2 regions of the Cellulomonas sp. CW35 genome follow, and region 2 is predicted to be linked to the other one. Evidence: predicted binding sites of a transcription regulator. Region 2 holds the regulator's gene; the other holds the start of a gene.
What was found. The regulator LexA, encoded in region 2, represses DNA repair genes until DNA is damaged. The targets are predictions, from matches to a motif close to TCGAACANNTGTTCGA.
Positions count from the first base shown of each region.

Region 1: uvrA (excinuclease ABC subunit UvrA) is a predicted target of LexA. The motif match lies at 4,661-4,676, and genes of this name have one in related genera.

Region 1 is NZ_CP199000.1:1,736,256-1,745,295, forward strand. Features, by position in the region: gene ACT17Q_RS07995 (aldo/keto reductase) at 1-741, shown strand, start outside; gene ACT17Q_RS08000 (acyl-CoA dehydrogenase family protein) at 791-1,948, shown strand; gene ACT17Q_RS08005 (MBL fold metallo-hydrolase) at 1,972-2,685, opposite strand; gene ACT17Q_RS08010 (glycoside hydrolase family 15 protein) at 2,682-4,571, opposite strand; gene uvrA (excinuclease ABC subunit UvrA) at 4,707-7,568, shown strand; gene ACT17Q_RS08020 (OsmC family protein) at 7,634-8,137, opposite strand; gene uvrC (excinuclease ABC subunit UvrC) at 8,268-9,040, shown strand, end outside.
Region 2 is NZ_CP199000.1:2,139,381-2,148,420, forward strand. Features, by position in the region: gene ACT17Q_RS09800 (S9 family peptidase) at 1-1,269, opposite strand, end outside; partial or broken gene nrdR (transcriptional regulator NrdR) at 1,547-2,032, opposite strand; gene ACT17Q_RS09810 (LysM peptidoglycan-binding domain-containing protein) at 2,147-2,560, opposite strand; gene lexA (transcriptional repressor LexA) at 3,031-3,744, shown strand; gene ACT17Q_RS09820 (hypothetical protein) at 3,741-3,977, shown strand; gene ACT17Q_RS09825 (L-lactate dehydrogenase) at 4,043-5,056, opposite strand; gene ACT17Q_RS09830 (ATP-dependent DNA helicase) at 5,147-7,285, opposite strand; gene ACT17Q_RS09835 (ABC transporter permease) at 7,405-9,040, opposite strand, start outside.

The DNA of each region.
Region 1 (9,040 bases), 400 kb from region 2:
GAGGCCGCGCAGCCCGCGGTGGCCGAGGCGCTGACGGCGGGGTACCGGCTCGTCGACACGGCGACGCTGTACCGCAACGAGGCTGCGGTGGGGCGCGCGGTGCGCGCCAGCGGCCTCGACCGGGACGACGTCTTCGTCACGACGAAGCTGTGGAACGACGCGCAGGGCGACCGCGCCGAGGCGGCGTTCGAGGAGTCGGTCGGGCGCCTGGGGCTCGGCGCGCCGGACCTGTACCTGATCCACTGGCCCGCTCCGGCGCGGGAGCAGTACGTGCCGACGTGGCGCACGTTGCTGCGGCTGCGCGACGAGGGCCGCGTGCGGTCGGTGGGCGTCTCGAACTTCCAGCCCGACCACCTGGAGCGCATCGTGCAGGACTCGGGTGAGGTGCCCGTGGTGAACCAGGTCGAGCTGCACCCGTACCTGCAGCAGCGCGAGCTGCGTGCGATGCACTCCCAGCTCGGCATCGTGACGCAGGCGTGGTCGCCGCTGGGCCGGGGCGCCGTCCTGGAGGATCCCGTCCTGCTCGACATCGCGCGTGAGCACGGCGCGAGCGTCGCGCAGGTGGTCCTGCGCTGGCACCTCGACCTGGGCGTCGCGGTCGTCCCGAAGTCGGTGACGCCCGCGCGCATCCGCGAGAACCTCGCCGCGGCGGACCTCGAGCTGACCCCGCGGGACCACGAGCGGATCGCGGCGCTCGACCGCGGTGAGCGCTCCGGCTCCCACCCGGACCTCGTGAGCTGACCCCGCGGCACCCGATCACCGACCGACCCGAGCACGAGACGAGGCGACCATGGCGCGCGAGCTGCGCACGCTCCTCACCGACGACCTGCTGACCCGCGTGCACGAGCGCGCCGCGGCACACGACCGCGAGAACACGTTCCCGCACGACGACCTCGCGGAGCTCGCGGAGGCCGGCTACCTGCGGGCGTTCGTGCCGCAGCGGCTCGGTGGTGCGGGGCTCACCCTCGAGGAGGTCGCACGCGAGCAGGTCCGGCTCGCCGCCGCGGCGCCCGCGACGGCGCTGGCCGTGAACATGCACCTCGTCGTGACCGGCCTGGCGGCGCAGCTCGTCGAGCGCGGGGACGAGGCGTTCGAGTTCGTCCTGCAGGACGCGGCGGACGGTGAGGTGTTCGCGTTCGGCAACTCGGAGGCCGGCAACGACCTGGTGATGTTCGGCTCGCGCACCCGCGCCGAGCGCCAGGCGGACGGGGGCTACCGGTTCTTCGGCACCAAGATCTTCACGTCCCTGTCGCCCGTGTGGACGCGGCTCGCGACGTTCGGTCTCGACGACTCGGACCCGGCCGACCCGCGCCTCGTCCACGGCGTCGTCGGGCGGGAGGGCGTCACGGCCAAGGACGACTGGGACACGCTGGGCATGCGTGCCACGCAGTCGACGACGACCGTGCTGGACGGCGCCTACGCGCCGCCCGGGCGTGTGTACCGCAGCCTGCCCGCCGGGCCGTCCGCCGACTCGTTCATGTTCGCGTTGTTCTCCGTGTTCGAGATCCTGCTCGGCGCGGTCTACACGGGTATCGGGCGTCGCGCGGTCGAGCTCGCGGTCGCGGCCGCGCGTCGTCGGACCTCGCTCAAGAACGGCGGGCGCGCGTACGCGCAGGACCCCGACATCCGGTGGCGCATCGCCGACGCCGCGCTGCTGCAGGACGGCGCCGAGCTGCAGGTGTTCGCGCTCGCGCGCGACGTCGACGAGCGGGTGGACCACGGCGCGCGCTGGTTCGCCCAGCTCGTGGGGCTCAAGGTCCGCGCGACGGAGTCGGCGCGCCAGGTCGTCGAGCTCGCGCTGCGCGCGTCGGGCGGCGGGTCGTACTTCAGCGGCAACGAGCTGGGCAGGCTCTACCGGGACGTGCTCGCGGGGATCTTCCACCCGTCCGACGACGAGTCCGCGCACGCGACGGTGGCCACGTCCGTGCTCGGCCCGCCGGAGGCCTGACGCGCTACGGCACGCGCGCGCCGTCACCAGCCCCGGGCGCGCCACTGCGCGAGGTGCGGACGTTCCGCCCCGAGCGTCGTGTCGCGCCCGTGACCGGGGTACACCCACGTCTCGTCGCCGAACCGGTCGAAGACGCGGGCGACGACGTCGTCGTACAGCGACGTGAAGTCCTGCGGGGTCGTGGTGCGGCCGACCCCACCGGGGAACAGCGAGTCGCCCGTCAGCAGGTGCACCCGGCCGGGCGCCGCGCCCGGGACGTGGGTGTGCTCGGGCTCGCGGTAGGCGAGCGCGACCGACCCGGGCGTGTGGCCGCGCAGCGCGACGACCTCGAGCGTGACGTGCCCGACGACCAGCAGGTCGCCGTCGTGCAGGCGCTGCCCGACCGGCACGCCCGTCGCCTGGGTGATCGCGTCCGCGTCGTCGGCGCCGGCGGCCGTGCGCGCACCCGTCACCGCGACGACCGACGCGAGCGCTCCGACATGGTCGCGGTGCCGGTGCGTCGTGACGACCAGGTCGAGCCGTGCGCTCGCGTCGCCCTCGCGCACCAGCGCGAGCAGGCGGTCCGGGTCGGCGGCGGCGTCGACGAGCAGCTGTGCGCCGTCGCGGCGGCACGTCAGCAGGTAGGCGTTGTTGTCCATCGGCCCAACCGACACCTTGCGGAGCTCGACCTGGTCGAGCACGCGCACCGCGGTCGGGCCGCCGGGCGTCACGTGACCGGTCCAGGGTGCCGTGCTCATGCGGGTCCCTCCGAGGCGCCCGTGGCCAGCCCGACGGCGTGGGCCGCACGCACGAGCGCGAGGTGCGACAGCGCCTGGGGCACGTTGCCGGCCATCCGGCGCCCGACCGGGTCGTACTGCTCGGCGAGGAGACCCACGTCGTTCGTCAGCCCGACGAGCCCGTCCAGCACCTCGCACGCCTCGTCGACCTGCCCCGTGCGGGCGAGCGCCTCCGCGAGCCAGAACGAGCACGCGAGGAACGCGTGCTCGCCGCCGGGCACACCGTCGTCGGTCCGTTCGGTGCGGTAGCGGCGCAGCAGCCCCGGGGCGACCTCCAGCTCGGCGCGCACCGCGGCGAGCGTGCCGAGGACGCGAGGGTCGTCGGGCGGGAGAAAGCCGACCTGGAGGATCTGCAGGAGCGAGGCGTCGGTGTGCGTCGCGCCGTAGTGCTGCACGAACGTCCCGCGGTCCGCGTCCCAGCCGTGGGCCAGCACGTCCGCATGGATCTCCGCACGCGCCGCGCGCCAGCGGTCGACCGGCCCGGACAGGCCGTGCTCCTCGACGGCGCGCACCGCGCGGTCGACCGCGGCCCAGGCCATGACCTTCGAGTGCACGAAGTGCCGGGGGTCTCCGCGCACCTCCCAGATCCCGCGGTCCGGGTCGCGCCAGTGCCGCAGCAGCGCCTCGAGGAGGTGGCGCTGGAGCGACCACGAGTCCGCGGACTCGGTGATCCCGGCACGGCGTGCCTCGTGCAGCGCGCACATGACCTCGCCCAGCACGTCGTTCTGGACCTGGCCGACCGCGGCGTTGCCGAGCCGCACCGGGCGGGAGCCGGCGTAGCCCGGCAGGTGTCCGAGCTCACGCTCGGGCAGGTCACGCCCGCCGTCGACGCGGTACATGATCTGCAGGTCGGTGGGGTCGCCGGCGACGGCGCGCAGCAGCCAGTCGCGCCACTGGGTCGCCTCGTCGCGGAACCCCTGCTCGAGGAGCGCCTCGAGCGTCATCGCGGCGTCGCGCAGCCAGCAGTAGCGGTAGTCCCAGTTGCGTGCGCCGCCGAAGTCCTCGGGCAGGCTCGTCGTCGCCGCGGCGGCGATGCCGCCCGTCTCGAAGTCGGTGAGGAGCCGCAGCACGAGCAGCGAGCGCACGACGGCCTCGCGGTGCGGCCCCGCGTACCGTGCGCCGCGCGCCCACAGCCCCCACGCGACGCGCGTCGTGTCGACGCGGGTCGCCGCCGCCAGGGGCGGTGGCACCGGCTCCCACGAGCGCGACCACGTGAGGTCGAGCTCGAGCTCCTCGCCCTCCCGCAGCTCGAACGCGTCGCGGTGCCGGTGGTCGTCGGCGTGCGGCAGGCGCGTCCCGCGCAGGACGAGCGCGTCCGGTCCGGCCACCGCGCGGATCCGCGCGTCGGGACCGCCGGTGCGCGTGACCCACGGCTCGATGCCGCCGTAGCCGAAGCGCACCACCCACTCGTGCTCGACGCGCACCGTGCCCCGCGTGCACCGCACGTGCCGCACGAGATCCGCTCGCCCGTCGGAGATCGGCATCGAGTCGGTGACGACGGCGGTGCCGGTGGGGGAGCGGTACGTCGTCTCGAGGACGAACGAGTCGTCGAGGTAGCGGCGCGTGACCTCGTGCGCGTCGGGGACGGTCAGCAGCCAGCGCCCGTTGTCCTCCGTGCCGAGCAGCCGTGCGAAGCACGCCGCCGAGTCGACGTGCGGCAGGCACAGCCAGTCGACCGAGCCGCGGCGGGAGACGAGCGCGGTCGTGCGCCCGTCGCCGACGACCGCGTACTCGGCGACGGGGACGGGGAGGGGCTCGGGTCCGGTGGACGCGATCGACGCGGTGGGGCCCGTGGGCGGCTCGGCGGCGACGGTCGGGTCGTCGGTCGTGGTCGGTTCTGTCGTCATGGTGTGTCCCAGCATGGGGTGATCGGGCACGCTCGGCACGACGACGGCGCCGGGGCGGCCGCGGGCGGCGCGGCTGCTCACCAGGAGGATCGAACGGGTGTGCGATTGTCAGCGGTGGAACGTAGACTGCACGCCGTGAACGACCGTCTGGTGGTGCAGGGTGCCCGCGAGCACAACCTCCGCAACGTCGACCTGGACCTGCCCCGGGACCAGCTGATCGTCTTCACCGGCCTGTCCGGGTCGGGGAAGTCGTCGCTGGCCTTCGACACGATCTTCGCCGAGGGGCAGCGGCGGTACGTGGAGTCGCTCTCGGCGTACGCGCGCCAGTTCCTCGGGCAGATGGACAAGCCCGACGTCGACTTCATCGAGGGGCTGTCGCCCGCCGTCTCGATCGACCAGAAGTCGACGAACCGCAACCCGCGCTCGACCGTCGGCACGATCACCGAGGTGTACGACTACCTGCGCCTGCTGTTCGCGCGCGCCGGGACGCAGTACTGCCCCGTCTGCGGCGAGCGCGTCACCGCGCAGACGCCGCAGCAGATCGTCGACCGGCTGCTCGAGCTGCCCGAGGGCACGCGGTACCAGGTGCTCGCGCCCGTCGTCCGCGGCCGCAAGGGCGAGTACACGGACCTGTTCGGAGAGCTGCAGGCGAAGGGCTTCTCGCGCGCGCGCGTCGACGGGGAGGTCGTGCAGCTCACGGCACCACCGACGCTCGAGAAGAAGCTCAAGCACGACATCGAGGTCGTGGTCGACCGGCTGGTCGCGCGCGAGGGCGTGCAGCGCCGCCTCACCGACTCGGTGGAGACCGCGCTCGGGCTGTCCGGCGGGCTGCTCGTGATCGACCTGGTGGACCGCGACGCCGAGGACCCGGACAAGGAGCGCCGGTTCTCCGAGCAGCGGGCGTGCCCGAACGACCACGTGCTCACGCTCGAGGAGGTCGAGCCGCGCACGTTCTCGTTCAACGCGCCGTACGGGGCGTGCCCGGAGTGCACCGGCATCGGCTCGCGTCTCGAGGTCGACCCGGAACTCGTCGTGCCCGACGAGGAGCTCAGCCTCGCGCAGGGCGCGGTCGCCCCGTGGGCGCAGACCTCCTCGGAGTACTTCGAGCGAGTCATGTCGGCTCTCGCCGACGAGATGGGCTTCGCCATGGACGTGCCGTGGCGCGCGCTGCCGCAGCGCGCGAAGGACGCGATCCTGCACGGCCGCAACCACAAGGTGCAGGTCCGCTACCGGAACCGGTGGGGTCGCGAGCGCCAGTACTCCACCGGGTTCGAGGGCGTGATCACGTTCCTCGAGCGCCGGCACGCCGAGACCGAGTCGGAGTGGAGCAAGGACAAGTACGAGGGCTTCATGCGTGAGGTCCCGTGCCCGACGTGCCAGGGCCAGCGGCTCAAGCCCGAGGTGCTCGCCGTCAAGGTCGGCGGGCGGTCGATCGCGGAGGTCTGCGAGCTGCCGATCCGGGAGGCACGCGACTTCCTCGACACCCTCGAGCTCGGCGAGCGCGAGCGGCAGATCGCGGCGCAGGTGCTCAAGGAGATCCAGGCGCGCCTGGGCTTCCTGCTCGACGTGGGTCTGGACTACCTGTCGCTGATGCGCCCGGCGGCGACGCTCTCGGGCGGTGAGGCCCAGCGCATCCGGCTCGCGACGCAGATCGGCTCCGGCCTGGTGGGCGTCCTCTACGTGCTCGACGAGCCCTCGATCGGCCTGCACCAGCGGGACAACCGACGCCTGATCGACACGCTCACGCGTCTGCGCGACCTGGGCAACACGCTCATCGTCGTCGAGCACGACGAGGACACCATCCGGATGGCCGACTGGATCGTGGACATCGGCCCGGGCGCGGGAGAGCACGGTGGTCGCGTCGTGCACTCGGGCGACCTCGCGGGGCTGCTCGCCTCGAACGAGTCAGTGACCGGCGCGTACCTGTCGGGACGTCGGCAGATCCCGATGCCGGCCGACCGGCGCCCGGTCGACCGGTCGCGGCTCGTGACCGTGCAGGGCGCGCGGGAGCACAACCTGCGCGGCATCGACGTGTCGTTCCCGCTGGGGGTCCTGACGGCCGTCACGGGCGTGTCGGGCTCCGGCAAGTCGACGCTCGTGAATTCGATCCTGTACACGGTGATGGCGAACGAGCTCAACGGCGCGCGCCAGGTCGCCGGCCGGCACAAGCGCGTCACGGGGCTCGACCAGCTCGACAAGGTCGTGCACGTCGACCAGGGCCCGATCGGCCGCACGCCGCGCTCGAACCCCGCGACGTACACGGGCGTGTGGGACAACATCCGCAAACTGTTCGCGGAGACGACCGAGGCGAAGGTCCGCGGCTACACGCCGGGGCGGTTCTCGTTCAACGTGAAGGGCGGGCGCTGCGAGGCGTGCTCGGGCGACGGCACGCTCAAGATCGAGATGAACTTCCTGCCCGACGTGTACGTCCCGTGCGAGGTCTGCCACGGCGCGCGGTACAACCGCGAGACGCTCGAGGTGCACTTCAAGGGCAAGACGGTCGCGGACGTGCTCGACATGCCGATCGAGGAGGCCGCCGAGTTCTTCAGCGCGGTCCCCGCGATCAGCCGGCACCTGCGGACGCTCGTCGACGTCGGTCTGGGGTACGTGCGCCTGGGCCAGCCCGCGCCGACGCTGTCGGGCGGTGAGGCGCAGCGCGTCAAGCTCGCCTCCGAGCTCCAGCGGCGCTCGACGGGCCGCACCGCGTACGTGCTCGACGAGCCCACCACCGGACTGCACTTCGAGGACATCCGCAAGCTGCTCGGGGTGCTGCAGTCGCTCGTCGACAAGGGCAACACGGTGATCGTCATCGAGCACAACCTCGACGTCATCAAGAACGCCGACTGGGTGATCGACATGGGTCCCGAGGGGGGCTCGGGCGGCGGCACGGTCGTGGCGGAGGGGACGCCCGAGCACGTCGCGGGAGTGTCCGCGAGCCACACGGGCCGTTTCCTCGCCGAGGTGCTGGACCTCGAGCCCGCGGCGGTCTCGGCCTGAGCGTGCGCACGGCCCCCGCCGTCCGCCGCACCGCGCGCGTCGGTGCAGTCCTGCCGGTGCGCTCCTCAGACCCGCTCGAACGCCACGGGGACGGGCTCGTGCCGCACGGTGAAGTTGACCGAGCGCGCGACGAAGCAGTGCTCGTGAGCGCGGTGGTGCAGGTCGGCCAGGACGCCGTCGGTCACGGGCTGTCCGTCGGCCAGCACCCGGGTGCGGACGACCACGCGCGGGCGCAGGACGACCTCGGTGAACTGCCCGTGCCCGGCCGCCTCGATCCGCATCGTCCCGGACGCGGCGTCCGCGTACCCGACGACGACCACGCCTGCGGCCGCCGCGAGGTGCAGGAACCAGAGCATGTGGCACTGGGCGAGCGCGCCCACGACGAGGTCCTCCGGCGACCACCGCGACGGGTCTCCCCGGAAGCCCGGGTCCGAGGTGCCCGGCAGGGGCAGCTTGTCGCCCGACGTGAGCTCGTGGTCGCGACCGTACGACGTGTACGTCGACGTCCCCGCCTCGCCCGCTCCGGTCCAGGTCAGGTCCACCGAGTAGGAGTGCAGCAGCTGCGCCATGTCGACACGCTAGCGGCACCCGGTGCCGGGCGCGGGCCGTGCCGTCGTCCGGCGTGGCGGCCGGCCGGTCGAGCCCTCGACGTCCCGGGGCACCGCGGGGTGTGTCCGCGGTGCGAACTAGGCTCGGACCATGGCTGATCCCGCGACCTACCGACCGGCGCCGGGGGAGATCCCCGACTCGCCCGGCGTGTACCGGTTCCGCGACGGTGACGGCCGCGTCATCTACGTCGGCAAGGCCAAGAGCCTGCGGCAGCGGCTCAACAGCTACTTCCAGGACGTGGCGGGGCTGCACCCGCGCACGCAGACGATGGTGACCACGGCGGCGTCGGTGCAGTGGACGGTCGTGGGCACCGAGGTCGAGGCGCTCGCGCTCGAGTACTCGTGGATCAAGGAGTTCGACCCGCGGTTCAACGTGAAGTACCGCGACGACAAGTCGTACCCCTACCTGGCGGTCACGCTCGCGGACGAGTTCCCGCGCGTGCAGGTGATGCGCGGCGCCAAGCGCAAGGGGACGCGGTACTTCGGCCCCTACGCGCACGCGTGGGCGATCCGCGAGACGGTCGACCTGCTGCTGCGCGTGTTCCCCGTGCGCACCTGCTCGGCGGGCGTGTTCAAGCGCGCGCACCAGCAGGGACGCCCGTGCCTCCTCGGCTACATCGACAAGTGCTCCGCCCCGTGCGTGGGACGGATCTCGCCCGAGGACCACCACCGGCTCGCGCAGGACTTCTGCGACTTCATGGCCGGGGACACCACCCGGTTCGAGAAGCGGCTGACGCGCCGCATGCAGGAGGCGGCCGCGGAGCTCGACTACGAGCGCGCCGCACGCCTGCGCGACGACATCCAGACGCTGCGCCGCGCCACGGAGCGCAACGCCGTGGTGCTCCCGGACGGCACCGAGGCGGA
Region 2 (9,040 bases):
CGTCGTGAGCCACCCCTCGACGCGGTACCCGTCGGGCGCGTGCGCGACGAGCGGTTCGGACACCCGCACACGACCCGTCGCCCGCAGCGGCGCCGACCAGTCGGTCAGGGCTCGGCCCGTGTCGACGAGCACGACGTCCCCCGCGGAGTCCGGCGTCGCGCGGACCGCGACGACCGCGCCGCCCGCCGCTGCTGCCGCGCCGACGACGACCGCGCCGTCGAGGAGGTCCCTCGACCCGCCGTCGGACCCCACGAGCGTCAGGTGCACGGCACCCGAGCGCAGCGGTGCGACGAGCACGCCGTCGCCGACCGGGACCAGCACACCCGGGTCGAGGTCCACCTCGTCGGGGTCGGTGACGCGTCGCGGCGGGCCGGCAGGCCTGGCCTCGGCGGTCAGCGGCAGCTCGAACAGACCCGTGAGCGCCGCGACGAAGTCACGCCCGGACTCCCCCACGTCCTCGGCGAGCAGCCACACCCGCGCGCCGTCGGGCGCCGGGACCGCGCGGGACAGCGACAGGCTCGCGCCCGCGTCGGCGTCCGTGAGCGGCACGACCTGTGCATCGCCCGACACACCCGTCAGGTCCTCCGGCACGAGCAGCGCCACCGCGTCGCGGCGCAGGTCCTGCTCACGCGTGCCGTGCCGGCGCAGCAGCGCCGCGACGGCACGGCCGTCCGGGAACCAGTGCGGCAGGTCCACGTCGTCGTCGGCGCAGGTCAGCGCATACGACGCCGGGACATGGACGGTGGAGCCCGAGGCGTCCGGCACCTCGAGGACGAACACCTGGCGGACGCGGTCACGCAGGTGCCCGAGCCCGTCGGCACGGTTGCGCAGCTGCGTGATCAGCCGGGGCCGCTCGGCACCCGCGTCACCGTCCGCTGCGTACCGGCCCTCGTCCGGCACGCGCGCGACGTACGCGATGCGCCGGCCGTCGGGCGAGAACCGCGGCTGGCCCGCCCCCAGAGGCTGGTCGGTGACCCGGAACGGCTCTCCCCCGCTCGTCTCGACCACGTACAGCTGCGGCTTGTCGCCCGTGGTGGACCGCACGAACACGACCCAACGACCGTCGGGTGAGACGTCAGGCGCGGAGTCCGCGTGGCCGCGCGTGAGGACGCGCGGCGCCGAGCCGTCGAGCGGCACCAGCCAGAGGCCACCGCGGTACTCGTCCGCCTCCTCGTCGGGCTGCGAGAGAGCGACGACGGCCGCCGACCCGTCGGGGACGAGGGCGACGGATCCGGGCGTGCGCAGGTGGAACAGGTCGTGAGGGAGCATGGCTCGACCGTAACCCGCGGCCGACGGCCCCCCGGCACGTGCCCCACCGACCCGGGCCGACGAGCAGCCCGCGCCGGACCACTGTCATCCCTCGCAGCAGCCCCTCGGCTTCCGCCGGGACCGGTCAGCCGGCTCCGCCCGCTCCGGGAGCCGACCCGGCCGGCTGCGCTCCGGAGTCCGCGACTGCGGCATCGGGTGCCTCGGTGCCGGCTTCTGTGGTGTCGGCTACTGCGGTGTCGGCTGCTGCGGTGTCGGGCGTCGCGACGCCCGGCGCTGCTGCGTCCGGAGCCTCGTCGCGAGCGCCCCGGTCGCGGTCGTCACGCTCCGCCCGGAGCACGGTGATCGCGGCCTCGAAGTCCTCGAGCGAGTCGAACGCCTGGTACACGCTGGCGAACCGCAGGTAGGCAACCTCGTCGAGCTCGCGCAGCGGCCCGAGAATCGCCAGGCCGATCTCGTAGGCGTCGATCTCCGCGGACCCGGACGAGCGCAGCGTCTCCTCGACCTTCTGGGCGAGCAGCGCGAGATCGTCCTCGCTCACCGGCCGGCCTTGGCATGCCTTGCGCACGCCCCCGGCGATCTTGTCCCGGCTGAACGGCTCCGTGGCACCCGAGCGCTTCACGACCGACAGGCTGGTCGTCTCCACCGTGGTGAACCGGCGATTGCACGACGGGCACTGACGGCGACGGCGGATCGACGCGCCGTCGTCCGAGGTGCGGGAGTCGACCACCCGGGAGTCCGGGTGCCGGCAGAACGGGCAGTGCACCCTGGAGCCTCCTGCTGCATCGCTGTCGTCGGGCCGCGCTCGCGCGCGTCGCCCACGCGACCGTAGGCCACGCCTCCCCCTGCCGCAAGGCAGTGGCCCGCGAGGGCCCGCGGCTCAGCCGTGTGGGACGACGAGCTCCTGACCGGCGTCGACGTGTGTGCCCGACATGCCGTTGACCCGGACCAGCTCGCGGACCTGGTGCTGCACCGACTCGCCCGCCGCACGAGAGGAGGCGGCGATGTCCCACAGCGTGTCCCCGGTGCGCACGACGTAACGCTCGACCGTCGCGTCCGAGGTGGCACCCGCCGCGGCGTGCGACCCCAGCACGAACGCCATGCCGGAGAGGGCGAGCGCGAGGACCGTGACGACCGCACGCCCGCGGCGCGTCAGCCGCAGCGGCGCCTCGTCCGCGGAGCGGCCCGCCGTCGGCGCGGCCAGAGCCGCGGCACGCTCGCGGGAGGCCCGTGCCGGACGACCTGCTCGACGACCCGCACCGATCATGTCGGGTCCGATCACCATCGCGCTCATCGCTCTCCCTCTCCCTGACATCCGTCCACCGCGCCACGCGTCCGGCCGATCATGCCGCCGGTGCGCCTACCGCGACTCCCGCGCGTCGTACGCGCGTTCGTCATACACGTGTTCGTCGTACGTCTGTACGAAGTTCTACCAGAGGCCTGCGACACGCGTCCAGAGATGTCGAACAGATGTTTGATATCGCCCGTCCACCTGCGTAGGCTTCCTGCCGAGGAACAGCGCACCACCGACCACTGACATCCCCCGCGACGAGGCCGTGGACCAGGGCCTTCCCCGCCGGGGACGCCATCCGGCGGTGCGCACCGGGCGGCGGACCGACGACGCCCCGGAGAGGCCGCCGACGGCGGTCGGTGGCAGGGCGGACTGGAGGGGTGGACGTGACGGACCAGCGAACCGAGGACGTGACCGGGCAGCAGCCCACCGGGGGCGACGCCACCGGCGGCTCCGTCGGCGGCGAGGGACGGCTGGGTACGGTGCACGAGCTGCCCGAGACCCCCCCGGGCCCAGACGGTCTGACGGCGCGTCAGCGCCTGGTCCTGCAGACGATCCGCGTCTCGGTCGAGACGCGCGGCTACCCGCCGAGCATGCGCGAGATCGGCGAGGCTGTCGGGCTGACGAGCCCGTCCAGCGTGAAGCACCAGCTCACGGCGCTCGAGCGCAAGGGCTACCTGCGGCGTGACCCCAAGCGTCCGCGGGCGATCGAGGTCGTGCACCCGGACGACTCGCGCGGCGTCCCGCAGTGGGGCGGCCAGGACACCCCCTCGCAGGTGTCGCTCGGGGACGGGGGCGAGGAGCAGTTCTCGGCGCCCGCGTACGTCCCTCTCGTCGGGCGGATCGCCGCCGGCGGCCCGATCCTCGCCGAGCAGGTGGTCGAGGACGTGTTCCCCCTGCCGCGCCAGCTGGTCGGAGAGGGCGAGCTGTTCATGCTCAAGGTCAGCGGCGACTCGATGGTCGACGCGGCGATCTGCGACGGCGACTGGGTGGTCGTGCGGCGTCAGCCCGTCGCGGAGAACGGCGAGATCGTCGCGGCGATGATCGACGGCGAGGCGACCGTCAAGACGCTGCGGCGCGCGGACGGGCACGTGTGGCTCCTGCCCCACAACGCCGCCTACGCGCCCATCCCGGGCGACGACGCCACGATCCTCGGTCGCGTCGTCAGCGTGCTGCGGAGCCTGTGAGCGCCGTGCCCGGCCGCCTGCCCGACCCGCCACCGGGGCTCGGTCGCCGTCTGGCGCAGCGGCTCGCCCGCCCGTCCGACGACGGGCGCACGAACAGCGCGCGCACGGACGAGACGAACGACGCCGGCAGCACCGACAGCACCGACAGCACCGACAGCACCGACAGCACCGACAGCACCGACGATGCTGCCGTCGCCGACGAGCGCTGGGAGGACCGCACCTGGTCCGAGTGAGGCGCCACGACGACGGACGACGGCCCGCCCCCCGGATCTCCCGGGCGGCGGGCCGTCGTCGTCCGTCAGAAGCCGAAGCGCCGGGCGACGTCCCGCACGGCCTGGGCGGACGAGCGCAGGCCGGAGAGCTCGTCGACGGACATGGGCACCGGCAGGCGGTCGAGCACCCCGGGCGAGCCGACGATCGACGGCACGGACAGGCAGACGTCGTCGATGCCGTAGTACCCGGTCAGGAGCGAGGAGACGGGCAGGACCCGGCGCTCGTCCTTGAGGATCGCCTCGATGATGCGCGACCCGGCGAGCGCGACCGCGTAGTTCGTCGCACCCTTGCCCTCGATGATCCGGTAGGCGGACTCGACGACCTCGCGCGCGATCTCGTCGCGCACCGCGCTGGTGAGCGGTCCCTCGCCCTCGATGCCCTGCCACTCGAGGAGCGGGATCGCGCCGATCGACGCCGAGCTCCACAGGGGCAGCTCGGAGTCGCCGTGCTCACCGGCGATGTACGCGTGCACGTTCTGCACGGCGACCCCGGTGTGCTTCGCGATGAGGTACCGCAGCCGGGAGGAGTCCAGCACGGTGCCGGACCCGAACAGCTGCGTGGGCGGCAGGCCGGAGATCTTGAGCGACGCGTAGGTCACGACGTCGACGGGGTTCGTCACCATCACGTAGACCGCGTTCGGCGCGACCTCGACGAGCGAGGGCAGGACCTTCCTGACGAGCCCGATGGTGGCCTCCGCGAGGTCCAGGCGCGTCTGGCCGGGCTTCTGCTTGGCGCCCGCGGTGAAGACGACCACGTCCGCGTCCGCGCAGACCGCGATGTCGTCGGACCCGACGACCTCGGCCATGGACATGAACTGGATGCCGTGGCCCAGGTCGAGCGCCTCGGCCTCGACCTTCGCCTTGTTGATGTCGAAGAGCGCGACGGTGCGCGCGGCGCCGCGCATCAGCGTCGCGTAGGCCATGGTCGAGCCGACGGCGCCGGCGCCGACGATCGCGACCTTCGACGTCCGCCGGTGGCTCGGGGCGCCGGAGAGGCTGGGCTCCTCGTCGGCGAGGCTCTCGGCGATCTGCTCGGACATCGTGGCGCCTCCTGGCATGGCGGTGGACGGGGGTGACGGGCCCATGACCTGCGCGTCCGCGCGCGGGGCCGTCCCTGGCAGGCTACCGGCTCAGGAGTCCCGCAGGCGCGTCAGCGCGGCGAGCGCGACGTCCCGGTCGGTCGTGCGCCAGAACGCCGGCATGGACCGGGCGAGGAACTCGCCGTACCGGGCGGTGGCGAGCCGCGGGTCCAGGACGGCGACCACGCCCTTGTCCTGCGGTCCGCGGACCAGGCGACCCGCGCCCTGAGCGAGGAGCAGCGCAGCGTGCGTCGCGGAGACGGCCATGAACCCGTTGCCCCCGGACCGGGCGACGACGTCGGCACGGGCGGAGCGAACGGGGTCGTCGGGACGGGGGAACGGGATCCGGTCGATGATCACGAGCCGGCACGCCCGGCCGGGGACGTCGACGCCCTGCCAGAGCGCGAGCGTCCCGAACAGGCAGGTCGGCTCGTCGGCGGCGAACCGTGCGACGAGGGTGGGCAGCTGGTCGTCGCCCTGCAGCAGCACGGGCACGTCGAGTCGCTCGCGCATCGCCTCGGCGGCGGCGTTCGCCGCCCGGCGCGACGAGAACAGGCCGAGGGTCGCGCCGCCGGACGCGCGCACGAGGGCCTCGATCTCGTCGAGCTGCGCGTCGGTCGCGGGCTCGCGGCCGGGTGGCGGCAGGCGCCGGGCCACGTAGCAGATCCCCTGCCGCGGGTAGTCGAAGGGGCTCCCGACGTCGAGGCCGCGCCAGCGCACCGGCCCCGTCGCGTCGGCGGGTGCGGGGTCGGCGCCGGGCACGCTCGTCGGTCCGACCGGTTCCGCGTCGGGCCGCAGCTCCAGCCCGACCGACCGCGCCATCGGGTCGAACGACCCGCCGAGCGCGAGGGTCGCGGACGTGAGCACCGCGGTGCGTCCGGCGAGCAGCTGCGTGCGGATGAGCCCGTTGACGGACAACGGTGCCGCGAGCAGGCGCGTGGTGGTCGCGCCCGAGCGGTCCTCGCCGCGTGCGCACCACATCACGGTCCGGGCGAGGTCCTCGGGAGTGCCGGTCATGCGCTCGGCGGTCTCGAAGAGGGTGAGGACCGCGGACTGGGCGACCTTGCGCCCGCCGTCCGCGGGCGCGCCGCCTGCGCTCCCGCCGCCCTCGGGCCGCAGCAGGGACAGCAGCGTGCGGGCCGCGTCCCGCACCGCCGCGACCGCGTCGTGCACCGCGGGTGGCAGCCCGTCGCTGAACCGCCCCTCGGGCAACGGGACGATCGCGCCCGCAAGCGCCTCCCCCGCGGCCTCGAGGTCGCTGCCGGGGACGCCGCCGTGGCGGCGCGCGACGCGGGCGGCGTGCTGCACGACGGGCAGCGAGAGCTCCGCGGTGGCCTGCGCGGTCACCCGGTCGGCGAGCTCGTGCGCCTCGTCGACGACGAGCACCTCGTGGTCCGGGAGGACGTGCGGGGAGCCGGACGCGGCGATGCCGAGCATCGCGTGGTTCGTCACGACGACGTCGGCCTCGCGAGCGGACGCCCGCGCGCGCTCCGGGAAGCACTCGTCGAGCTTGGGGCACGCGGACCCGATGCACTCGAGCGACGTGACGGACACCTGCCGCCACGCGCGGTCGGTGACGCCGGGGACCAGGTCGTCGCGGTCGCCGGTGTCGGTCTCCTGCGCCCACTCCCGCAGCCGCACGACCTGCTGGCCGAGGCTCGCGGGCGCCGCCTCCCCCGCGTCGGGGTGCTCCGCGGCGCCGGCACGCTCGGGGAGGTCGAACAGCGCGCCCTGGTCGTCCGCGGGGTACCCGCCCTCGACCTTGTGCAGGCACAGGTAGTTGTGCCAGCCCTTGAGCAGGGCGATGTGCGGCCGGCGGGGCAGGTGCCCCGCGAGCGCGTCCGCGACGAGCGGCAGGTCGCGGGTGAGGACCTGGCGCTGCAGGGCGAGCGTCGCGGTGGACACGACGACGCGCTCGTCGGCGTGCACGGCGTGCCGGACGGCGGGTACGAGGTACCCGAGCGACTTCCCGGTGCCGGTGCCCGCCTGCACCAGCAGGTGCTCGCCCGAGTCGAGGGACTGTGCGACGGCCCGCGCCATGAGGTGCTGACCGTCACGCCTGGCGCCCCCGAGGACGCCGACCGCGACGTCCAGGAGCTCGTCGACCGCCCGGTCGCGCTCGGCCGAGCGGGCGCCGGTCTCCTCCGCGGTGTCGCCGTCAGGAGCGGCGGCGGGCGACGGAGACGGCATCGGGCCAGCCTAGTGGGAAGCCCGGACCACCCCACCGGTCGGTGGGGTGGGCGGCCGGTGGGGTGGGCGGCCGGTGGCGTGCGCGGCCGGTGGGGTGGGCGGCTGGTCGGATGCCGGCGTCAGGCGGGTTCGACGTCGCGCCGCGCGAACCGGCGCAGGCCCGTCGAGCCGAGCCCGACGGCCACGGCCGTCAGCACGGCCAGCGGCGCCCAGGCGAGCTCCTCGAGGGGCAGGTACGGGACGGCGGCGAACGGCAGCGCGTCGAGCAGCCAGGCGGGCAGCCCGAGGACCTCGCCCAGCATCGTCGCGATCCACATCGCCACCAGCACGCCCCACGTGACCGGCAGGGCGAGCCGCGGGGCCCACCCGAGCAGCGCGACCGCGAGACCGACGAGCACCATGACCGCGGGCCAGTACGCCAGCGCGGCGCCCGCCATCACGGCGGCCTGCGCGGGGTCGTCGACGGTCGAGCCGTGGACCGCGCCGAGGGTCGCACCGCCGACGACGAGCAGCACGGCCGAGCCGACGACGGGGATCACGAGCCGCTCGAGCGCCCACCGCGTGCGCGACAGCGCGCCGGCGAGCTGCGGCTCGAGGATCCCGGTCGCCTCGTCGGCGCGCAGCGTCAGCGCGGACTGGATCGCGAACACCGCGGTGACCAGGGCGATCATGCTCGCCAGGAGCGCGAGCAGCGCGCTCACCCCGGTCCCGCCCAGGATGGCGGTCGCGTCACCGCCGACGTCGTCCATGAGGTCGGTCATGGCGTCGACGACCGAGCCGAACAGCAGGGCCGTCAGCACGACCGCGAGGCTCCACCCGACGACGGGCCCGCGCTGCAGGCGCAGCCCGAGCCCGAGCGGCGACCCGAACCGGGCGGGCGCCGAGGCAGGACCGGGGCGCGCCGCGAGCAGCCCCGTGCCGTGGTCCCGCACACCCTCGACGGCGACCGCGACCGCGCACAGGCCGACGCTCACGACGACGAGCAGCACGAGCGGCCACCAACGGTTGCCGGCGAACGGCTGCGCCTCCTGCGCCCAGCCGATCGGGGACGCCCAGGTGAGCGTGCCGTCCCCGAGGTCGCCGATCATGCGCAGCACGTAGCACCCGAGCACGACGCACGCGGCGAGCGCGTTGGCCCCGCGCGCCGTGGCCGCCACCTGCCCGGACACGGCGGCGACCCCGAGTCCGAACAGACCGACGCCCGTGACCGACGCCCCGAGCACGAGCGACCCCGCGATCCCCGCACCCTGCGGGTCGAGCCCCTGCGACACCGACACGGCGGCCACCCCGGCCCCGACCGCGAGGCAGAGCGCCGCGAGGACCACCCAGGACGCCGCCGCGTGCGCGTGCACTCCGAGCGCGCGCGAGCGCAGGAGCTCGGTGCGGCCCGCCTCCTCGTCCGCACGACCGTTGCGTGTGACCAGGAAGACCACGCCGAGCGCGAGGGACAGGGCGAGCGTCATCCAGCTCTTCGTCCAGACCGCCCCGCCGAGCGTGTTCGCGACCGGCGACAGCCCGGTGAGCGCGCGGATGCCCGGCGTGTCGGACACGGCCGCGAACTCGTCGAGCGCCTGCTGGGTCGAGAACAGCTCGCGGTAGTAGGACGCGACGTAGGCGACCAGGGCGACCAGCACGACGAGCCACACGACCAGGCGGACGCGGTTGCGGCGCACGACGAGGCGGACCATCGGCGCGAGGCCCGCCAGGTCGTCCGCGCCGCGTCGGGTGGTGCGAGCCGGCGCGCGGCGCGCCAGG